One region of the Chelativorans sp. AA-79 genome, then DNA from elsewhere that is predicted to be linked to it. Evidence: predicted binding sites of a transcription regulator. Region 1 holds the regulator's gene; each other region holds the start of a gene.
The links. Region 1 encodes LexA, which represses DNA repair genes until DNA is damaged. Its sites were predicted from a motif close to TGTTCNNNNTGTGTTCNG; they were not measured.
Positions count from the first base shown of each region.

Region 1 (7,394 bases):
TTCCGGAAGAGGTGAACGAATGGCTGCGCCGGTCCGGGCTGGCGCACATCCTTTCCATCTCCGGCCTGCACATGGCGCTGGTCGCAGTCACCGTGATGTTCATGCTGAGGGCCGGCAGTGCCCTCTTTCCCGGCTTCTCCTCCCGCGTGCCGGTGAAGAAATATGCCGCGGCGGCGGCACTTGCCTTCTGCACGCTCTATCTCTTCATCTCCGGTGCGGAGGTGGCCGCCAAGCGCAGCTATATCATGCTTGCAGTGATGCTTGCCGCGCTGATCTTCGACCGTGCTGCTCTCACCATGCGCAATGTGGCGATCGCGGCGCTCATCATCATCGCCCTGTCGCCGCACGAGGTGGTGGGGCCAAGCTTCCAGATGTCGTTCGCCGCAACCGCCGCCCTGATAGCCGGCTATGCCGTCTGGAGCGGACGTCGGAGCGGTCGCGCTTCGGCTGCGCCCCCAAACGGGTCGCTGGTCCACCGCGCGGGGCGCATGGCGCTCGGTTTCGTGATCGGCCTCGCCGCCACCTCGCTGATCGCGGGCACGGCGACGGCTCTCTACGGCATCTGGCATTTTCAGCGCGCCACGCCGCTGGCCCTGCCGGCCAATCTCGCAGCGATGCCCTTCGTCTCGACGATCGCCATGCCGGCGGCCGTTCTGGCAATGGTCGCCATGCCCTTCGGCCTCGACGGGTTTTTCCTGAAGATCATGGCGCACGCGATCGCCGCCGTGATCGCGGTTGCGAAATGGTTCTCCGATCGCACACCGATCGACGCAGTCGGGCTGATCCCGCTTCCGGCACTGCTGGCACTCACGGCGGCTCTCGTGATCCTCGTCATTTCCACCACACGGCTGAGGCTCTTGGCCCTGCCTTTCCTTGCCATCGGGATTGGGTTGCTGATGACACGGGAACTGCCTGATATCTTCATCAGCGAGGATGCCCGGTTGGTGGGTGTTGGCGGAGAAGGGGGCGTCATCGCTGTCAACCGGAACCGGCCCAACGGTTTCACCATGGAAGACTGGACGCGTTCTCTCAACGCGGAAAGGGTGCTCAAACCGGTAACGGCCGGCGCTCCTGTCGGCGGGCTGCCGGGGAACGCCTTTTCCTGCGGTGACGGACTTTGTGTCGCACAGCACCAAAGCGGAGCGGTGATCGCTCATGCGGAAAGCCCGGAAGTGGCCCGAATCGCCTGCGCGACGGCAACGCTGATCGTGATCGATGACGCGACGGCGGGAAACCCCTGCGGTGCAAACCGGGCGGTTGTCATCACCAAGCGCGAACTCGCGCGAAGGGGCAGCGCTGTCGTCGACATTCGACGCGGCGAAGCCGCTCTTCGCGCCGACATCACCTTCGCGATCGAAGAGCCATACCGACCCTGGCACGCGCACAGGACCTGGTCCAGGGCCGCGCGCGGCCTGCCGCCTTATACAAGGCGGAAAAAGGAGCCCCGGCTGGAGGCACCGCCTCCTCGTGCGTCACAGACCCGGCTCCTGTCAGTCACAGGTCGGGAATAAAGAGGGCGGGTGAATCCTTTTCCGGTCGCTGCTATAGCAACGCTCCATGCCGACGAGATTGAGCCCCGCGGCTCCATTCGCCGGCAGGGGCCCTTCTTTCAGACAGCAGCCGCTCAATAGCGGCGGATGAGGCCGACGAGCCGCCCCTGCACCTTCACGCGGTCAGGGCCAAAGATCCGTGTCTCATAGGCGGGGTTGGCCGCCTCGAGCGCGATCGATGCACCCTTGCGGCGGAAGCGCTTCAGCGTCGCTTCTTCGTCGTCCACGAGCGCCACGACGATATCGCCGGGATTGGCCGTCTGTGTCTGGCGGATAACGACCGTATCGCCGTCGAAAATTCCGGCTTCGACCATTGAATCGCCCTTGACTTCCAGGGCGTAGTGCTCGCCGCCCGTGATCATATCGGGCGGGACGCCGATCGAGTGCGTCCGGTGCTGGATGGCATCGATCGGCACACCCGCGGCGATGCGTCCCATCACCGGAATCGAGACCACACCCGTCTCGTCGTCATTGTTTGCGGCTGGCTTCGGAGCAGGCGCGCCGCGCCCCTGGCCGCCTTCGATGACACTGGGTGAGAATTTGCGCGGCGCCGCGAGCCCGGGAGCGATCGAATCGGGAAGCCTGAGCACCTCCAGAGCGCGTGCCCGGTTGGGCAGGCGGCGGATGAACCCGCGTTCCTCCAATGCTGTGATCAGCCGGTGGATGCCGGATTTGGAGGCCAGGTCGAGCGCCTCCTTCATTTCATCGAAAGAGGGCGGTATGCCGGTCTCCTTGAGACGGGCATGAATGAAAAGCAGCAACTCGTGCTGTTTGCGCGTGAGCATCTTTACCACCCGGAATCAGTCATAAACAAAACCAGAACATACACTATATGTTCGAGTTGTGTTCCGCAACAGTAAAGTGGCTTGGTATAAAAGCCCTTACCGGAGCATCAGCACCGTGCAGGACTCCCCGGCTTCGGCTGCGGGTGCATTCGGTTCGCGGACGACCAGCGCATTGGCCGCGGCGAGCGTGCTCAGCATGGAGGAGTCCTGCGTGTCGAAGGGTGCCGCGGTCAACCCGTCCGCGCTTTCCTCGACCCCCGCGCGCACATAGTCCTGCCTCTCGTCGTTCGCCTTCATCGCCTTGGTGAGGGTGGCCGTCCGCAAGTCGGGCCGGAATGGGCGGCCTGAAAGCCTGGCCACCATCGGGCGCAGGAAAAGATGGGCGCAGACGAGGCTGGAGACCGGATTGCCGGGCAGTCCCAGTACGCGCGCTTCTGCAAAGCGGCCGAACATCAGCGGCTTGCCAGGGCGCATGGCGATTTTCCAGAACGCAAGCTCCATGCCTTCCGCCGTGAGCACCGGCCGCACCAGGTCGTGCTCGCCGACGGACGCGCCGCCCAGCGTCACGATGATATCTGCACGTGCCGAAAGAGCCTTCTGGATCGCCGCAGCGATAGCGTCCTGCCTGTCCGGCACGATGCCGAGGTCCAGCACGCGTGCGCCATCGAGCCCTGCGAGTGCGCCGATGCCGAAATTGTTGGAAGCGACGATCTGGTCGGGACCCGGCACCACCTCCGGCGGCACGAGTTCGTCCCCCGTGGCGATGACGGCGACAAGCGGCCTGCGCACCACCGGCACCCGCGCATGTCCGGCGGCGGCGGCCAGCGACAGGGCTGCAGGATCGAGAAGCCGGCCTTGCGCGAGAATCGTTTCGCCCTCGCGGAAATCAAGGCCCGCGCGCCGGATGTGCCGGCCCGACGTCGCCGGCTCGAGGGCCTCGATACGGCCATTTTCAAGGGGCGACGCGTTTTCCTGGATGAGGATCGTGTCGGCTCCCTCGGGAACGGGGGCGCCGGTGAAGATGCGCACGGCTTCGCCCGGCTTTACACGGCCTTCGAAACGCCGACCGGCGGCCGATTCACCGATGACGGACAGTGTGGCGGGAGGAGATTCGATATCAGCGGCCCGGACGGCATAGCCGTCCATGGCGGAGGCGTTGAAGGGCGGCTGCGTGCGTTGGGCGTCAAGGTCGCCGGCAAGGGTGCGCCCGGCCGTTTCGGCCAGTGGCAGCACCTCGGCGGGAAGAGGCCTCATCCCCTCGAGCACGCGCGCGAGGGCTTCGTTAACGGGCAGCAGCGCCATGGTCCGCATCTCCGGCGCGCCAGATCCCCGATTTCCCCCCGGTCTTCTCGACGAGCCGGACATCGGTGATCACCATTGCCTTGTCGAGCGCCTTGGCCATGTCATAGATGGTGAGGCAGGCAACGGAGCAAGCGGTGAGCGCCTCCATCTCCACGCCGGTTTTGCCGGTCACACGCGCAAGCGCTTCGACCCTTAGCCCCGGCAAGGCCTCGTCCGGAACGATCTCGACCGCTACCTTCGTCAGGGCAAGTGGATGGCAGAGTGGGATCAGGTCATGCGTCTTCTTGGCGGCCATGATGCCTGCCAGGCGCGCAACCGCGATTACGTCGCCCTTCCTGGCGTCGCCGCTCAGGATCGCCTGCAGCGTTTCCGGCGCCATGACGACGGTTCCGGCCGCGATCGCCGTACGCTCCGTCTCCTGCTTGGCACCGACATCCACCATCTCGGCGCGCCCGTCGGCGCGAAGATGCGTGAGCCCGTTCTTCTCGCCGCCGGCCATGTCAGATCACCACCTGCACGCCGGGCTGCAACCCGAGGAGGTCTCGCGTCGCGCCAGCCACGTCGCCCTGACGCATCAGGCTTTCACCGACCAGGAAGGTCGAGATGCCGGCCTTTGCCATGCGCGCGCAGTCCGCGTGCGTGAAGATACCGCTCTCGCCCACGACGATGCGGTCGTCCGGCACCAGCGGTGCGAGCTTCTCGCTCGTCTCCAGCCTGGTCTCGAAGGTGCGCAGGTCGCGGTTATTGATGCCGATCAGCGGCGAAGAAAGCCGCAATGCCCGTTCCAACTCCCTTTCGTCGTGGACCTCGATCAGGACGTCCATATCGAGTTCGGTGGCCGTTTCCGCTAGCGTCTCGGCCTCGGCATCCGACACGCTCGCCATAATGATCAGGATGGCGTCTGCCCCCCAGGCGCGGGCCTCGAACACCTGATAGGGTTCGAACATGAAGTCCTTTCGCAGGGCGGGGAGGCCGGTGGCCATGCGCGCCTCGGTGAGGAATTCCGGCGCGCCCTGGAAAGAGGGACGATCGGTGAGGACCGAAAGGCAGGCAGCACCACCGCGTTCATAGGCCTTGGCCAGGGACGGCGGATCGAAATCGGCCCGGATGAGGCCCTTGGAGGGGCTCGCCTTCTTCACCTCCGCAATCAGCGCGAACGCGCCCGCCGCATGCCTGGCGCGCAGGGCAGAAGCGAAACCCCGCACGGGGTCCGCGTCGCGCGCACGCGCGGCGAGTTCGGCCTGGGGTAGGGCGGCCTTTGCCGCCGCGATCTCCTCGCGCTTGTAAGTCTCGATCTTTCGCAGGATGTCGGCCATGTCCCAGCCCGCCCTCAGGGTTTCCGGTTGGATACGGCGACGAGCTTTTCCAGCGCCGCCATGGCGCGGCCGCTGTCGATGGATTCGATGGCGAGCGCGAGCCCACCGCGCAACGTCTCGGCTTTTGCCGCCACCACCAACGCACCGGCGGCATTGAGCAGCGCGATGTCGCGATAGGCGTTCCTTTCCCCCTCGAGCACGCGGCGCAGGGCCTTGCCGTTGTGTTCGCCATCGCCGCCCTTGAGGTCCGCTGCGGCCGCCCTGGGCAGGTCCACCTCTTCCGGCGCCACGTCGAAGACGCGGACATTCCCGTTCTCGAGAGCGGCGACGCGAGTGGTCCCGGCAGTCGTCATCTCGTCGAGCCCGTCACCATGCACCACCCATGCCCTTTCGGCGCCGAGCTGTTTCAGCACGAGTGCGAGCGGCTCCACCCATTGCGGCGAGAAGACGCCGACGAGTTGGCGTTTCACGCCTGCCGGGTTGGAAAGCGGTCCGAGCAGATTGAAGATGGTGCGCGTGCCGAGCTCGACGCGCGTCGGTCCCACATGGCGCATGGCCGCGTGGTGGTTGGGTGCGAACATGAAGCCCACATTGGCTTCGGCTATGCAGGTTGCGATCTCTTCCGGCCCCGCTTCGATGTTGACACCGAGAGCCGTCAGGCTGTCGGCAGCGCCGGAACGGGAGGAAAGGGCACGGTTGCCGTGCTTGGCAACCGGCACGCCGCAGCCGGCGACAATGAAGGCCGCACAGGTGGAGACGTTGTAGGTGCCCGAAGCATCCCCCCCCGTGCCGACAATATCAACGGCACCTTCGGGGGCTGTCACCGGCAGCATCTTCGCACGCATGGTATCGACCGCGCCGCTGATCTCGTCGACGGTCTCGCCGCGCACGCGCAGCGCCATCAGGAATCCGCCGATCTGGCTCGGCGTCGCTTCCCCCGACATGATGATCTCGAAAGCCTGCCGCGCCTCGGCAAAACTGAGGGTGGAGCCGGACGCCACCTTGGCGATATGTGCCTTGAGGTCCACCATGGCCGATCAGAATGCCAGCGCCTGCTGCATTGCTGTCCTGTTCACAGTTACGCTCTGCTCGGCCTGGAGGCGCGTGACGAGCTGATTGAGCAGGTCGTTCTCCAGACCCTGGTTGATCGCATTCCTGACATCGTTCGGCAGCGACTCGGCCGTTGCCGCGGCGGGTTCGAACACCTCCGTCACCTGGAATATGAAACGCGCATCTCCCGCGGGGTTGGAGAAGATGCCGGTGCCGCCTTTGGCCACGCTGAAGACGGCTTCCACGCCGGCCTGGCCGAGATCCGCATCGCTGGCCTCACGCTTAAGGCCGCGCTTGACCACTTTCTCCTGGCCGATTTCGGCGGCGAGCTGATCGAGTGTCTTGCTGTTCTTCAGCTGTTCCTCGAGCTCCTTGGCACGTGCATCGAGCCGGGATGCCGCCTCCGCATCGGTCCAGTCGGCGAGGACACGGTCGCGCACTTCGGCGAAATCGCGGTCGCGGGCCGGTATGATCTCCGCAACTTCGTAGAAGAGGAAGCCGCTGCCGGTGAGATTGATCGGCGGATTTTCGACCCCGACTTCCGAATCGAAGGCCTCGCCGACCAGCGTGGGCAGATTGGGCGCGTTCTCGACGGGTGTCCCGTCAGGTTTGTTGCCCTGACGGTCGACCGCCGCGATCGTCCGCATCGTGAGCCGCAGCTTCTCCGCCGCTTCCTGCATGGTGTCGCCGCCAGCACGCGCATCCTCGTACTGGTCGTAGGTGTCGAGCAGAAGGCGATTGGCTTCATCGAGCGCCAGTTGCTGACGGATCTGCTCTCTCACCTCGTCGAGCGGCGTGACCGCCTCGGGGGTGATCTCCGTCACGCGCAGGAGCACCGGGCCGAACGAACCCTGAACCACGTCGCTCACCTGGTCCTTGGCGAGAGAGAAGGCGGCGTCCGAGATAGCTGGATCGGGAATGTCTGCGCGGGTCAGCGAACCGAGGCTCACATCCTCGATCTTCTTGCCCTGGCGCCCGACCAGGTCCTCGAAAGTGGTCCCCGTGCGCATGCTCTCACGCGCCGTGTTGGCCTCTTCCGTAGAGGCGAAGTTCAACTGCTCGATCGTTCGGCGCTCGGGCGTCGTGTACTGCGCACGATGCGCATTATAATACTCTTCGACCTGCTCGTCGGAGATGACGGACGGGTCCGCAATGTCCTCGGCCTCGAGCTTCACATATTCGACCTTGCGGTATTCGGGGGCGGCGTAGTCGGCCTTGTGCTCCTCGAACCACGTCTTGAGCTCCTCCTCGCTCGGCGGCTCTATCGGCTCGACGGCAGAGCGGGGCAGGGGCACATATTCCACGGTGCGGTCCTCGCCGCGATAGCGGGCGACGTTGCGCAGAAGCTCGTCGGGGGCGGAAACCCCCGTGGCGACGGCGTCCACGATCTG
Region 1 covers NZ_CP120361.1:2,765,161-2,772,554, forward strand. The annotation lists gene PVE73_RS13440 (ComEC/Rec2 family competence protein) at 1-1,511, shown strand, start outside; gene lexA (transcriptional repressor LexA) at 1,625-2,335, opposite strand; gene glp (gephyrin-like molybdotransferase Glp) at 2,432-3,637, opposite strand; gene moaC (cyclic pyranopterin monophosphate synthase MoaC) at 3,618-4,136, opposite strand; gene trpC (indole-3-glycerol phosphate synthase TrpC) at 4,138-4,953, opposite strand; gene trpD (anthranilate phosphoribosyltransferase) at 4,968-5,984, opposite strand; gene PVE73_RS13470 (peptidyl-prolyl cis-trans isomerase) at 5,991-7,394, opposite strand, start outside.

Region 2 (7,394 bases), 2.4 Mb from region 1:
GGTTGATATCCGCAGGCAGCATCTCGATGCCATGCTCACGCGCATCACGCACGAGCTGTGCCGACGCATAAAAACCCATGGGTTGGGAATTGAGGATCGCCGCGCAGAAGACGTCCGGGTAGAAAGCCTTGAACCAGGCTGATGCATAGACGAGCAGCGCGAAGGAAGCGGCGTGGCTTTCAGGAAAGCCGTATTCGCCGAAGCCCTTGATCTGGTTGAAGCAGCGCTCGGCAAACTCGCGCGGATAGCCGCGCGAGGCCATCCCCTCGATCATCTTCTGCTCATAGTTCTGGATCGTGCCCGTGCGCTTGAACGTCGCCATGGCACGCCGCAACTGGTCGGCTTCCCACGGTTCGAAGCCGCCGGCCACGATGGCGATTTTCATCGCCTGTTCTTGGAAAAGAGGAACGCCAAGCGTCTTCTCCAGGATCTCCTTGAGCTCCGGCCGCACATATTCGGGCTCCTCCTTCCCTTCACGCCGCCTGAGATAGGGGTGTACCATGTCGCCCTGGATGGGTCCCGGCCGGACAATCGCTACCTCGATGACGAGATCGTAGAATTCTTTCGGTTTAAGGCGCGGTAGCATCGACATCTGCGCGCGGGATTCCACCTGGAAGACGCCGATCGTATCGGCGCGGCTGATCATGTCGTAGACGGGCTTCCGTTCCTTCGGGAGCGCCGCGAGCGTCAGCTTCTCACCGTAGTGGTTCTCCAAAAGGCCGAAGGCGCGCTGCAGGCAGGACAGCATGCCGAGCGCCAGCACGTCGACTTTGAGAAGGCCGACATTGTCTAGGTCGTCCTTGTCCCACTCGACCATCCGGCGCTCCTCCATCGCCGTCCTGACGATGGGGACGATCTCGTCGAGCCGGTCCTTGGTGATGACGAAGCCGCCCACATGCTGCGAGAGGTGGCGCGGAGAGCCCATGATCTGATTTGCGAGCGCGACCAGATGCTTCGTGCGGGGATCAGCCTCGACGAGACCGGCGGCACTGGTTGCCTTGTCACCCACTTCCTTACTCGACCAGCCCCAGATCGAACCGGACAGCGCGGACATGACATCCTCGGAAAGTCCGAGCGCCTTCGCCACCTCGCGCAGCGCCGAGCGGCCGCGATAGGAGATGACCGAGCAGGCGAGAGCAGTATGCTTCTCACTGTACTTCTCATAAATATAGGCGATGACCTCGTCGCGCCGCTCATGCTCGAAATCGACATCGATGTCCGGCGGCTCGTCACGTTCCTCGGAGATGAAGCGCTCGAGCAGGTGATCCATGATCTCCGGCCCGACATCCGTGATCTTCAGGCAGTAGCAGATGATCGAATTGGCAGCCGATCCGCGTCCCTGGCACAGGATGCCCTTCGAGCGCGCGAATTTCATGATGTCGTAGACGGTCAGAAAATACCGAGCGTAGTTCTTCCTTTCGACAAGGGCGAGTTCCTTGCGGATGAGGTTCCTGTGCTCCTCGGGAACGCCTTGCGGGAAGCGCTCCTTCGCGCCTTCCCAGGCGAGCCGCTCCAGCTCCTCCTGTGCGGGGAGCCCGGACTCCGTCGGCTCGTCAGGATAATTGTGCTCGAGTTCCTTGAGCGAGAAGGTGAGGCTTTCGGCAAAGCGGATCGTCTCGGCGAGCGCCTCGGGGTAGCGGCGGAAGAGCCGCGCCATCTCCGCCGTCGGCTTGAGGTGGCGCTCGGCATTGGCTTGGAGCGTAAGACCCATCTCGGCGACGGGGGTATTCAGCCGGATGGCGGTGAGCACGTCCTGCAGCGGGCGGCGCTCCGCCGCGTGGTAGAGCACGTCGTTGACGGCCATGAGCGGAAGTCCGACGATCTCGGCCATGCCCGCCGCCTGGGCAAGCCGCCAGCGGTCGTTCCCACCATAGGCCGGCGCGACAGCAAGGCGGAGATCGCGCCCGAACCGGTCCTTGAGCGAGCGCAGAAGGGAAAGGATCTTTTCCTCAGCCGCATGAAGGTCCGGCAGGACGGCGAGGGACATGCGGTCGCCCCAGGCCAGGAAATCTTCCGTGCGCAGGTCAGGCTCGCCCTTCTCGCCGCGCTCGTTGGCGACGGTCAGCATGCGGCAGAGATGCGCCCAGCCCCGGCGGTCCTGCGGATAGGTCAGCACGTCCGGCATGTCGTCGGAAAAGACGAGCCGGCAGCCGGGGTGATAAGGCAGCTGAACCACCTCTCCCGTTTCCGGCAGTTCAATATGCTTCGACTGGCTCCAGGCGCGTACCACGCCGGCCACCGTGTTGCGATCGGCAAGACCCATGGCCGAATGGCCGTAGAGCTTTGCCGCAACAACCAGTTCCTCCGGCCGCGAGGCGCCGCGCAGGAAGGAGAAGTTCGACTGCACGGCGAATTCCGCATAGGCGGGAACGGCAGCCGCGCTCATGGGAAAATCCCGTGCATGAACCAGCGCGGCATGTCTTCCGCGGCACCATAGAGGCCCTGGCGGTAGAGCCAGAAGCGCCGGCCCTCGGCATCCTCGATGCGGAAATAATCGCGCGTGGCCGCATCGTCCGGTTCGTGCCACCATTCCGGCGCGATGCGCTCCGGCCCTTCGGAGCGGGCGACGCGATACGTAGCGCGACGCCAGCGGAAATGCAGCGGCGGGCCCTCCGGCACCTCGGCGGCGATCACCTCCACCGGCTCGGGACGGGAGAAGAGGCGGATCGGCCGCGCCGATGCGGCCGGCGCCTCTCCAACGGGCAGCACGGCCGCCTTGCCCGCCGCGGCGAAGGGAAGCATCCGGACGGCGCGCTCGGGAACATGGCTTTCGACGGGTACGGGCCGCATCAGAGCATGCTCGCCGAGGCGGGCGCGTACGCGGTCGGCGAAAAAAGCGAGCCTCTCTTCCTCGCATGTGCTCTCGCCGGCGAGATCGACCTGCGCAAGGGCGAAGGAAGAGGCCTTCAGCACCGAAAGGCGCACCAGCTCGAAGCCGTAGCCGGCATCGATCTTGTCACCTGCCGCGGCAAGCCTCTCGCGGAACAGCCTGCGGATCACGGCCGGATCGCGCAGCGGCAGGGAGGTTCGGACCACGTGCCGGTTCACCGCGCCATCGACCCTGAAGAGCGAAAGCAGCAAGGCGTCGGCGCCCTCGCCGCGCCGCTCCATATCCAGCCGCAGGGTGACGGCGAGCATATGGACGAGGTTCTCGATGTCTGCGGCATGGACGACCGGCTCGGCCAGCTGCCGCTCCGCCGAGAGCGGCGGCACGGGCAGGCGCGGGGAGATCGCCTCCTCGATCCGTCCCAACGCCTGATCGAGCCGCTCAAGGAGTCCGGCGCCGAAGCGGCGCGCCAGCGGCGCGCGCGGAGCATGGAGGATGACCCCCACCGTGTAAAGGCCCACGCTTTCCAGCTTGGCACGGGTCTCCGCGTCGATGCGCAGGGCGGAAAGGGGGAGCGGAGAAAGGGCATCCGCCTCCTGGCCTGGCGGAATCATCGAGAGGCTTGGGAAACGCACCGCCGCCCAGGCCGCGCCGGGGGAGGAGGCCAGGCCCGCTCGCGCATCGAAGCCCTGGCGGTGGAGACAGGATTGAACTTCCTGCATCATCTTCTCCTCGCCGTCGAAGAGATGAGCGCAGCCGGTGATGTCGAGGAACAGGCCATCCGTGCCGTCGAGGGCGACGAGCGGCGTGTAGCGGTCGCACCAGTCGGCCAGGCTTTCGAGCAGGCGGCGGTCGGCCTGCGGGTCGGCCTCGATGATCTCGAGCGAGGGATGCATGGCGCGGACGTCGGCTACGCCGAGGCCCGGCTTCAGCCCCAGCGCCTCAGCTCGCTCGTCGAGGGCGGCGATGCGTTGGGCGTTCTTCTCGCGGTTGCTGATCACCAGCGGTGGGTGCTGTGGCGGCGGGCCGCAGCGCCACGACCGTCCCACCCGCTGCCGGAAGATACGGTCGGTGGCCAGATGCGGGAACCAGAGCGCGAGAATGCGCTGGGCGGATTTCACGCAGGCTGTGCTCATCGGGATTCCACTCCAAGATGAAACGCCCCGGACGGGCCGTGCGGCTCTTGCCGATGACGACGGTGAAGGCGGGATGGCCGATCGCATCCCCCAAAGGACCGGCCACTGTCCGACGCGGCACGGCAGGGGCGGCGGAAACCTCGAGTCGCACGAGGGCGGCCGTCGGTTCCGCCAGGGCCCCCTCGCGGATCAGGAAGACGGGTCGGCCCGCCTCCTGCGCCCGCCGGTGGAGGCGGCGGGTCGCCGTGAGGTCGAGCCGGGCGGGATTGCCGCGGATCTCCAGGACCACGGCGCAGAAATCCTTGAGCCTGGCGGCCTCCTTGGCGATCCACAGCGCATCGGCAAGGTGCTCCGCAGTAGAGAACAGGAGGTCCCCGGGAGAGAGACCAAACTGTCTTTCGAGGCCGGGGGCATAGGGAAAGCCTGCCTCACGGAAGAGATTCGCCATGCCGATCCAGCAGACGGCGCTCTTCCCCTGCCTCTGGCTGTCGGTCTTGCGCAACAGAGAGACAAGGGCGAGGGCGAAGCCTGCCGTAGCTCCCGCGTCGCGCGTCTCGAGGCTGTGGAACTCGGTGAGCGCGGCCTGCGGCACGCCGCCGGCGAGCGCGGAATCGAGCCCCGGAACGCCAGTCCCAAGAAACGCGCTGCGGCCTTCGCGAACTGCCGATATGCCGCGCCGCAGCACCACAGCACTGCCGGCTTCCGGCGCAACAAGGCGCTCGGGCAGCGTACCTTCGATCCTGGCGATTTCCCGGCGCAGGGCAAAAATCTTCTCCTGCGCCATGGCCATACGTGCCATGCCGCTCACTCCGGCGAATAGGTCGTTCCTGTTATGTTCTTATGGATTCCAGAGGCGCCCTCAAGAGTCAAGAAGGATTTTATTCCTTCCCTGTTCCGGGAGGCCAGATGGAATCCAGGCCCTCTCGAATCCCGCGCCGGAAAGCGCTATATGCCCGGCAAAGGATACAAGATGGCCCGGATGTACAAAACACGCGCCTGGCACGACCAGCTTTCACCCTCGCTTGCGGAATTCGAGCTTCTGGCGATGGAAACCTATGCCGGCCTGCCGGAAGAGTTCCGCAAGCTCACCGGTGACATCGTCATCCAGGTGGCGGAGTTTCCCACCGAGGAGATCATGGATGACCTGGCGCTGGAAACGCCGTTCGACCTGCTGGGGCTCTTCGAGGGCCGCGGCATCGCCGAGCGCTGGAACCCGGCTACGGGAGAAGGCCCCAACCGCGTCACGCTCTACCGCCGGGCGATCCTCGACTACTGGGCCGAAAACGAGGAGACGCTTGGCGATATCGTCTCCCATGTGCTGATCCACGAGATCGGCCATCATTTCGGCCTGTCGGACGACGATATGGCGCGCATCGAGGAGAATGCGGGCGACTGGCCGCATCCAGGGTCGTGAATCCTTGGGGCGGCTTCCGCCGCTCCCGGACTGCGTTGCCACGAAGACGCTAATAATCGCCGAGCTTCATGTCCGACGTGTATTCCAGCCCGTCCAGTTCCTTGTAGACGGCCTGGCCACAGCGCATGGCCTTCGCCTCGGGATCATAGGCGTAAGTTGGCGAGCCGTGCAGCAGCCAGCCTTTGTTCAGCGTTGCCGTGACCTTGTGGCAGAAGCTGGAATCGTCCGGCCCGGTCAAAAAGCGGTACAGCCTCATTTGCTTTTCTCCTCGATTTCCCGCGCCTTCTTGAGCAACGCCTCGGCCTGTTCGAGATGGAGTCTCTCGACCATGCGGCCGTCGATCGCGATGACCCCACGATGGCGGTTCTCCGGCTTTGCAAATTCAGCGACGGTCGCCTCCGCTTCGGCGATTTCCTCCCCCGTCGGCGCGAAGACCGAATTGGCGGGCCCGATCTGCGCGGGATGGATCAGCGTCTTGCCGTCGAAGCCCATGGCGCGGGCTTCGGCGCATTCCCGACCGAAAGCTTCCAGGTCGCGGAAATCGTTCGATACCCCGTCGAGCGCAGTAAGATTCCCCGCGCGTGCGGCGAGCACGACCTGCATCAGCCAGGGCAGCAGGTTGCCGCGGCCCGTCACGCGCGTTTCCTTCGCGATGTCGTTGGTGCCGGCGACCAGACAGGAGAGCCGCGCGGCGGGGTCGCGCCCGAGCTCCGCGATGCTGCCTATATTGAGAAGTGAACGCGGAGTCTCGACCATTGCCCACAAGCGGATCGAGCGCGGCGCGTCCGTCTCGTCAAGGGCCGCGTCTGCTTCGAGAATGTCGCGCGGGCCATCCACCTTGGGCAGCAGGATGGCATCGGGCCGGCCGGCGCGTGCGGCCAGAAGATCCTCCGTGCCCCATTCGCTTCCCAGCGGGTTGATGCGGATGACGATCTCGCATTTCGGCCGGCCTGGCCCGGCAAGGAGGGCGCGCAGGCGCTCGCGCGCATCGGCTTTCTCCTCCGGCCCGACCGCATCCTCCAGATCGAGGATCACGGCGTCGCAAGGAAGCGCCGCGCTTTTCCCCAGCGCTCTTTCGTTGCTGGCGGGCACATAGAGAACGGAACGGCGAAGGCGCGGAAGAGGCTCGTGCATGGCCACTTCATGGCGCAGTGCAAGGAGCGGCGCAAGGGCTTTGCGTCCGCGCGCGCTTGTTGTAAAGGGGTGGCACCAATCTGGTTACAGACAGGCACGCAGCCCCATGGAAAAGTTCACCACGCTCACCGGTGTCGCCGCCCCCCTGCCGATCGTCAATGTCGACACGGATATGATCATCCCCAAAGACTATCTGAAGACGATCAAGCGCACGGGACTCGGCAAGGGGCTTTTCGCCGAGATGCGCTACAATGAGGACGGCTCGGAAAATCCGGATTTCGTGCTCAACCGGCCGGCTTACCGCAACGCCAGGATCCTGGTTGCGGGCGACAATTTCGGCTGCGGTTCGAGCCGTGAGCACGCGCCTTGGGCGCTTGCCGATTTCGGCATCCGCTGCGTGATCTCCACGAGCTTCGCCGACATCTTCTACAACAATTGCTTCAAGAACGGCATCCTGCCCATCACGGTCAGCCCGGAAGAGCTGGAGAAGCTGATGGAAGATGCCGAGCGCGGCGCCAACGCCACGCTGACCGTGGATCTGGAACACCAGGAAATCCACGGGCCGGATGGCGGCGTGATCTCCTTCGAGATCGATGCCTTCAAGCGCCATTGCCTTCTGAACGGACTGGACGACATCGGACTGACGCTCGAAAAGGCGCCGGCCATCAAGAGCTTCGAGGATGAATACACCGATAGCCGCCCCTGGGCCTGAGGCTTGGCGTCCTTGCGCCGCCTGATCTCTACCGGCTCTCCTTTCGAGAAGACCGCAGGCTATAGCCGCGCGGTGATCGAGGGCGACTGGTGCTTCGTCTCCGGCACCACCGGTTACGACTATACCTCCATGCCGGAGACCGTGGAGGAGCAGACCCGCAACTGTCTCGCC
Region 2 covers NZ_CP120361.1:327,414-334,807, forward strand. The annotation lists gene PVE73_RS01635 (error-prone DNA polymerase) at 1-2,386, opposite strand, end outside; gene PVE73_RS01640 (DUF6504 family protein) at 2,383-3,828, opposite strand; gene PVE73_RS01645 (hypothetical protein) at 3,770-4,762, opposite strand; gene PVE73_RS01650 (metallopeptidase family protein) at 4,934-5,377, shown strand; gene PVE73_RS01655 (DUF1737 domain-containing protein) at 5,427-5,633, opposite strand; gene PVE73_RS01660 (CoA ester lyase) at 5,630-6,511, opposite strand; gene leuD (3-isopropylmalate dehydratase small subunit) at 6,618-7,223, shown strand; gene PVE73_RS01670 (RidA family protein) at 7,236-7,394, shown strand, end outside.
Region 2: the regulator LexA is predicted to act here: its motif matches at 4,786-4,803, upstream of PVE73_RS01650 (metallopeptidase family protein).

Region 3 (7,394 bases), 600 kb from region 1:
AGGCGGCGCGGATTGCGGTGCAGACGGTGGCGGCGTTTCTGGAGGGGAATGAATTGCCGGAGAAGGTGATTCTCGTCGGGTTCGATGAGGAGACGACGCGGCGGTATGCGGGGGGTGTCTTCCTACAGGTACCCCATCTCACTCCCCATTCACCAACCTCAACACCAGCTGGTGCACATTCCCCCCGTCGCTCATCTCCACCTTGTCGAACTCCCGGCTTTTCCGCCGCTGCTCCTGGGACAATTCGCCGAGCTTCTGCGTCAGCGCCTCGCGGATCTTCTTGCAGTCGGGGTCGTCCGAGGTCGTGAGCCCGACGGACACGGCCTCGATCTTCCTCACCATGTCGAGGATGATCTCGCCATGCACCCGCTCGTGCTTCTCGACGCCTGCGATGAAGGCCTCCCACAGCCGGCCCGTTTCGGGCGGCAGTTTTCCGGAGACTTTGGGCAGTCGGTAGGTGATGGTGAGGAAGGGCTTTGCGGAGGCGAGCACGCAGCCGCCGTTGCGGGGCTGGTAGTCGCGCGACCATTTCAGGTCGAAATCCGTATAGGCGATCGCCCGGCCGACGCCCACCTTCGGCCCGTTTTCCCCGATCGAGCGGTAGAGCTCGATGCCGGTCTGGCCGGAGACGGGATAGGTCACGACCTTCTCGACCGGCTTCCAGTCGGCATGCGCCGCGCCCGCCAGGGCGGCAAGAAAAGCCGCGATCGTCAACACCCTCATCCCTGCACCTCGCCGTCACGCCATGGGAAAAGCGTTAGGAGAAACGCCGCTCGCTTGCAACGCGCCGCTGTCCGAAGGCCCCAAGGCGGGGATGGAATTTGCCCCTCAGAATCTTTTCTGCAGCACCATCCCTTTGTTCCTGCTCGCCATTCGCTGTTTCGCCATTCGCTCATTCCAATTTTTTTCTCCCCACCTCTCCGGCCTCCCTTATTCTTTCCCCATCGCTCTCGCGGGAACCGGATGCGCACCGGGTGTTCGGGAGAGCGGCGGAAACCTCCCTCCCCCGGGATCGGAACCTGAGGATCCGAGGGCCCGCGACAGGCCGGCGGTGCCGGGGCGGTGGGTGTGAGACGCCGTTTCCGGAAAAACGGATGCTGGGTGAGAGACGGCATCGCGGAAACCACGGAGAAGCCGCTAGGGTTCTCCTTCGGCCCGGCAGAGACCACCCCCTTCATTGGGTGCAGCCGGGAAGGAGAAGGGTCCGAGTGATCGGCCGAGGTCGGGACAGACTCCGGCGGGGCGCGTTGGAAGCGCCTTAAAAAATTAATTGAGTGGCGTGGACAACGCGCCCCGCTTCCCAGGTTCTTTGACAATGGCCAGACGCGAAAGCGGGCGTGGCGAGGATGAAGCGTGCCCGCCTGTTCCCAGCCCATGACGCCGCCCTCCCCGCGCGCTATAGATCGTGCAAATCACCGACCGTGCTCAGTGGACAGGAGGCCGGATGTTCAGAAAGATCCTGATCGCCAATCGCGGCGAGATCGCCGTCCGCGTGATGCGGACGGCAGGCCGCATGGGGATCTCCACCGTTGCCGTCTATTCCGATGCCGACGCGCGGGCCATGCACGCGGCCCTTGCCGACGAGGCCGTGCCTATCGGCGGGGCGGCCGCCGCCGACAGCTATCTGGACGGCGCGCGCATCATCGAGGCGGCGAAGACGGCCGGTGCCGAGGCGATCCATCCGGGCTACGGCTTCCTGTCCGAGAACCCGGATTTCGTGGAGGCGGTGGAGAAGGCCGGCCTCGTCTTCATCGGCCCCTCGGCGAAGGCCATCCGCGCCATGGGCCACAAGGACGCCGCCAAGCGACTGATGGAGAAGGCCGGCGTGCCCGTGGTGCCCGGCTATCACGGCGAGGCGCAGGAACTCGTGGTGCTCGCCACCAAGGCACGCGAGATCGGCTATCCCGTGCTGATCAAGGCGCGCGCGGGCGGCGGTGGCAAGGGCATGCGTCGCGTGGACGATCCCGACCAGTTCGCCGATGCGCTCGCCGCCGCCAGGCGCGAGGCCAAGGCCGCCTTCGGCGATTCCCACGTGCTGGTGGAAAAGCTCGTCGAGACGCCCCGCCATATCGAGGTGCAGGTCTTCGGCGACCGGCACGGCAATGTCGTCCACCTGTTCGAGCGCGACTGTTCCGCCCAACGCCGCCATCAGAAGGTGATCGAGGAGGCCCCCGCCCCCGGCATGACCGCCGCCATGCGCGCGGCCATGACCCAGGCCGCCGTGAAAGCCGCGCTGGCGATCGGCTATCGCGGTGCCGGCACCGTCGAGTTCATCGTCGATGCCTCGAAGGGCCTGAAGCCCGACCGGTTCTGGTTCATGGAGATGAACACCCGCCTGCAGGTGGAGCATCCCGTCACCGAGATGGTGACCGGCATCGACCTCGTGGAATGGCAGATCCGCGTCGCCGCCGGCGAGGCCCTGCCGCTCGCCCAGGAGGAGATCGGCCTTTCCGGCCACGCCTTCGAGGCGCGCATCTATGCCGAGGATCCCGCGCGCGACTTCCTGCCCGCCACCGGCACGCTGCACCACCTGCGCTTCCCGGAGGATGTACCGGACGCCGCGATCCGCGTGGAGACCGGCGTGCGCGAGGGCGACGCCGTCTCGCCCTATTACGATCCCATGATCGCCAAGCTCGTCGTCCACGCGGAAGACCGCGCGACGGCGCTCGCCGCCCTGGCAACGGCGCTGGATGAGACGGAGGTCGCAGGCGCAACCGTCAACACGCCCTTCCTGGCGCGGCTCGCGCGCGATCCGGATTTCGCCGCCGGCCGTCTCGATACCGGGCTCATCGCCCGGAGGCAGGCGACGCTCACCGCCCTGCCCGAGCCCGCGCCCCGCACGGCCGCCCTTGCCGCGCTCGCGGCCTCAGGCGCACGGTTCACGCCGGAGGCGCCCGATCCCTTCGACGCGATATCGGCCTACGGGCATTTCCACCCGCTCACCCACCGCCGCACGCTGCATCACGGCGAGCAGGCGCTGAGCTTCGCCATCACCGGCGACGGCCAGGGCCGCTTCGCCGTGCGGCGCGAGGGAGGGGACGCGGAGACTTTCCAGCTCTCCGCCGAGGCCACGCCGCGCATCGCCGCCTGGCCGGGTCACCTCACCGTCTTCGAGGGCGCGGCGAGCCACACGTTCCGCCTCGCCGACCCGCTCCTTCTCGCCGAGCACGATGCCGCCGGCGACAGCCTGCGCGCGCCGATGCCGGGGCTGGTCAAGCTCGTGCGGGCAGCCGCGGGCGAGGCCGTGAAGAAGGGCCAGCCTCTCCTCGTGCTGGAAGCCATGAAGATGGAGCACACCATCACCGCCCCCCATGACGGCGTGATCGCCGAGATCGCTTCCGAAGGCGCTCAGGTCAATGACGGGGCCGTACTGGTGCGGTTCGAGGCGTGAGCCGACGGGACGAAAAGCAAAACGCCGCGGCGGCCCGTCCTGCCGCCACGGCGTTCCTTCGGCGCCCCCACCGGTGCGCCGCGCCCCTCACTTCCCCAGGAATTCAGTGCATCGTCATCCATTCCCGCGCTTCGCGCAGCGCGCGGGCGATATCCGCCTTCGTCATGGTGGCCGCGAGCTCGGCGCGCATCCTGGCCGCGCTCGCCGATCCCTTGATGGCCGCGATGTTCAGCCATTTGTGCGCGGCGACCAGGTCCACGTCGCAGTCGCGGCCGGTCGCATACATGATGCCGAGCTGGAAAAGAATGTCGGCCTGGGCGCCCGCGCCGATGGCGCCCGATTCAGCCTCATGAATGTTGAAACGTGCCATAGTTCAAATGTCCCTGTTTCTCTTCCTGAGAGCAGCCCGCCATTTGTTCTTTTCGCGGTGCCTTCGATGGTTCGCAGAATGCCAGAGAGCCTTGAAACGGCCGTTAAGCGGCTTGATTAACGTGCGGAAAATAAAGCGAAAACAATCGGTAAACGGCCGGATTCCGTTAAGGATGGAATTGCCCGCAACGCTGCAGTTTCTTCTCCTTCGCGGAGCTAAAATGGTAAATTCCGAAGCAACCCTTTCCTAACCACGCCGGCAGCCGGCGATGAAGGACTGCCCCGCCCGCCCCGGTCTCCGGCGGCCTTCCCGCGGGGCAGGTCCCTGTCTTCCAAGCGGGCCAAAGTCGGTTTACTCTTACGTGCGCGTCATAGGCGGAGAACCGTCCGCCTGGCGGTCACAGGGAGGAGAACGATGCTGAAACCGATGCTTGCGGCGAGCCTTCTGCTCGCCGCCACCGGGGCGGCCTTTGCCGATCCGATCGAAGGGCAATGGAGAACCCGCTCCGGCAGCACGGCGGAGATCGCCGATTGCGGCGGCGCCTATTGCATCACCATGAAGACGGGGCCGCATGCGGGAAAAGAGATCGGCCGTTTCAGCGCCGCGGGCGGCGGGAGCTATACGGGTACGGTGACGGATCCCGCCAGCGACAAGACCTACAAGGGCAAAGGCAGCCTCGACGGCAATTCCTTCAGGATGGGCGGCTGCGTGCTCGGCGGCCTGATCTGCCGCAACGAGACCTGGACGCGCATGTAGCCGCAAGGGCGAAGGGCGGGCCCGCGCCCGCCCCTTCGTCGGATGCGCGTTCAGCGCGCTCTCTGGCCGAAGAGCACCTTCTTGGCTTCCTCGTCATTGGCGATGTTGCGGCGGTGCTCCTGGCCGACCTCGATCCCGCGCTGCACGGCAGGCCGCGCCATCATGGTCTCGAACCAGCGCTTCAGGTTGGGGAACTCGTTCAGGTCCTGCCCTTGGTTCTCGTAGGATCGCGTCCAGCCGATGGAGGCCATGTCGGCGATGGAATAGTCGCCGGCCAGGAACTCGCGAACGGCAAGCCGCTTGTTCATCACGCCATAGAGGCGATTGCATTCGTTGGTGTAGCGCTCGATCGCATATTGGAGCTTCTCGGGCGCGTAGTTGCGGAAATGGTGCGCCTGCCCGGCCATCGGGCCGAGCCCTCCCATCTGCCAGAACAGCCACTGCTCGACTTCGACCCGCTGCCGCTCGTCGGCCGGATAGAAGCGGCCGAATTTCCGCCCGAGATATTGCAGGATCGCACCGGACTCGAAAATTGAGATCGGCTCGCCGCCGGGCCCTTCCGGGTCGACGATGGCCGGCATTCGGTTGTTCGGCGAGATCTTCAGGAACTCTGGCTTGAACTGGTCGCCCTTGCCGATATTCACGTAGCGGACCTCGTAGGGAACCCCGAGCTCCTCCAGCATGATGGTGATCTTGTATCCGTTGGGCGTGGGCCAATAGTGCAGCTCGATGGGTTTGGTCTGTGTCGTCATGAGCCTTTTCTCCTGGATTGGACACGAAAGAACTACGGACAACGGACGGTTTCGTTCAATACTCATCGAACTAAAAACCGATCAATAATCTTGAACCGCGGATGAATGGTGATCTCAGCACCGGTTCAGCGCCGCCGCGGCAGTATGCCCTCACGGTCCCAGGCGGACGGCACTCCCATCAATGGACGGCGACATCGGCAACGGAATACGGGCGGCAGGGCAGAACCATGACAAATAACCTCAATCTCGCGGAACTGTTTCATCTGATGGCGAGAGCGGCCATGGTTCTTTCCGTACTCGCGCTTCCCTTGATGTTGATGGGCGGGGCAGATGGAGCCGGCGGCGGGCTCTACGAAAAGAAGACGGCCGGCGCCGGATTCGTTCTGCTGGTCAGCCTGCAGCGGTCGCGGTGATTCCCGACCTCGAAAACGCCCTCCAGAATCCCTATAATGGGACATGGAAAAGCGAATCTACCCTCAACCCATCGAAACCATCTCCAGCCCCGAACCGGTGGCGCGCCGGTCCTTCAGCGACGCGCGCGAGGCCGTCGAGGCCCTGAAGGAGATCTATGAACGCAACACCGCCTTCCTGCGCGAGGCGTTCATCCGCATCGGCCAAAGCGGCGAAAGCGACCGCCGCTACCGCGCCTTCTATCCCGAGGTGAGTCTCTCGACCGCGTCCTTCGCCCAGATCGACACGCGGCTGGCCTATGGGCACGTACCGGCACCCGGCACCTATGCGACCACGGTCACCCGGCCCGACCTGTTCGAGAGCTACTTCGTCGATCAGCTCGGGCTCCTCATGCGCAATCACGGCGTGGAGGTGACGGTCTCCGAATCGGAGACGCCCATCCCGCTGCATTTCGCCTTCCTGAAGGACACCTATGTGGAAGGCGCCGTCGCGAACCATCTCAAGCGCCCCCTGCGCGACCTCTTCGACGTGCCGGACCTGAACTCCATGGACGACGACATCGTCAACGGCACCTTCGAGCCGGGGCCGGGCGACCCGATGCCGCTTGCCCCCTTCACCGCGCAGCGCATCGACTATTCGCTCCACCGCCTCTCGCACTACACCGCGACCTTGCCGGAGCATTTCCAGAACTTCGTCCTCTTCACGAACTACCAGTTTTATATCGACGAGTTCTGCGCCCTCGCACGCGAGCTGATGGCGCAGGGCGGCGGAGGCTACGAGTGCTTCGTGGAGCCCGGCAACATCGTGACCATGGCCGGCGAGAGCTCGCCGCCGGACGTGATGTTGTCGCGCCTGCCGCAGATGCCCGCCTATCACCTCAGAAAGGCCGATCACGGCGGCATCACAATGGTCAATATCGGCGTCGGCCCCTCCAACGCGAAGACGATCACCGATCACATCGCCGTCCTGCGTCCCCATGCATGGCTGATGCTCGGCCACTGCGCCGGGCTGCGCCACACCCAGGCGCTGGGCGACTATGTGCTCGCGCACGCCTATGTGCGCGAGGACCACGTGCTCGACGACGACCTGCCGGTGTGGGTGCCGCTGCCGGCGCTGGCCGAGGTGCAGGTGGCGCTGCAGGAGGCGGTGGCAGAGGTCACGGGGCTTTCCGGATACGAGCTGAAGCGCATCATGCGCACCGGCACCGTCGCGACCATCGACAACCGCAACTGGGAGCTGCGCGAGCAGCGCGGCCCGGTGCAGCGGCTGTCCCAATCGCGCGCCATCGCGCTCGACATGGAATCGGCCACGATCGCGGCCAACGGGTTCCGCTTCCGCGTGCCCTACGGAACGCTGCTCTGCGTCTCCGACAAGCCGCTGCACGGCGAATTGAAGCTGCCCGGCATGGCCACGGATTTCTACAAGCGGCAGGTGGCGCAGCATCTGAAGATCGGCATGCGCGCGGTGGAGAAGCTGGCGGAGATGCCGCCGGAGCGCCTCCATTCGCGCAAGCTGCGCAGCTTCTCCGAGACGGCGTTCCAGTAGGCCGTCAAGCCGCGCCTGGGCCGTGCAGCGGACTGCGGCGCGTGATGCGGTAGACGGAAGCGGGCGGCACGTTCAGCATCGTCCGGCCGATGCGTACCGCCTTCAGGCCCAGCCGGTCCAGAATGGGACGCGGAACCGGGCAGCGCGGACCATAGGTGAACTGGTAGAG
Region 3 covers NZ_CP120361.1:3,366,776-3,374,169, forward strand. The annotation lists partial or broken gene PVE73_RS16490 (O-acetyl-ADP-ribose deacetylase) at 1-89, shown strand, start outside; gene PVE73_RS16495 (DUF922 domain-containing protein) at 139-723, opposite strand; gene PVE73_RS16500 (acetyl/propionyl/methylcrotonyl-CoA carboxylase subunit alpha) at 1,445-3,391, shown strand; gene PVE73_RS16505 (sel1 repeat family protein) at 3,495-3,761, opposite strand; gene PVE73_RS16510 (DUF2147 domain-containing protein) at 4,176-4,517, shown strand; gene PVE73_RS16515 (glutathione S-transferase N-terminal domain-containing protein) at 4,568-5,269, opposite strand; gene PVE73_RS16520 (hypothetical protein) at 5,497-5,682, shown strand; gene PVE73_RS16525 (AMP nucleosidase) at 5,726-7,225, shown strand; gene PVE73_RS16530 (methyltransferase domain-containing protein) at 7,230-7,394, opposite strand, start outside.
Region 3: the regulator LexA is predicted to act here: its motif matches at 3,886-3,903, upstream of PVE73_RS16505 (sel1 repeat family protein).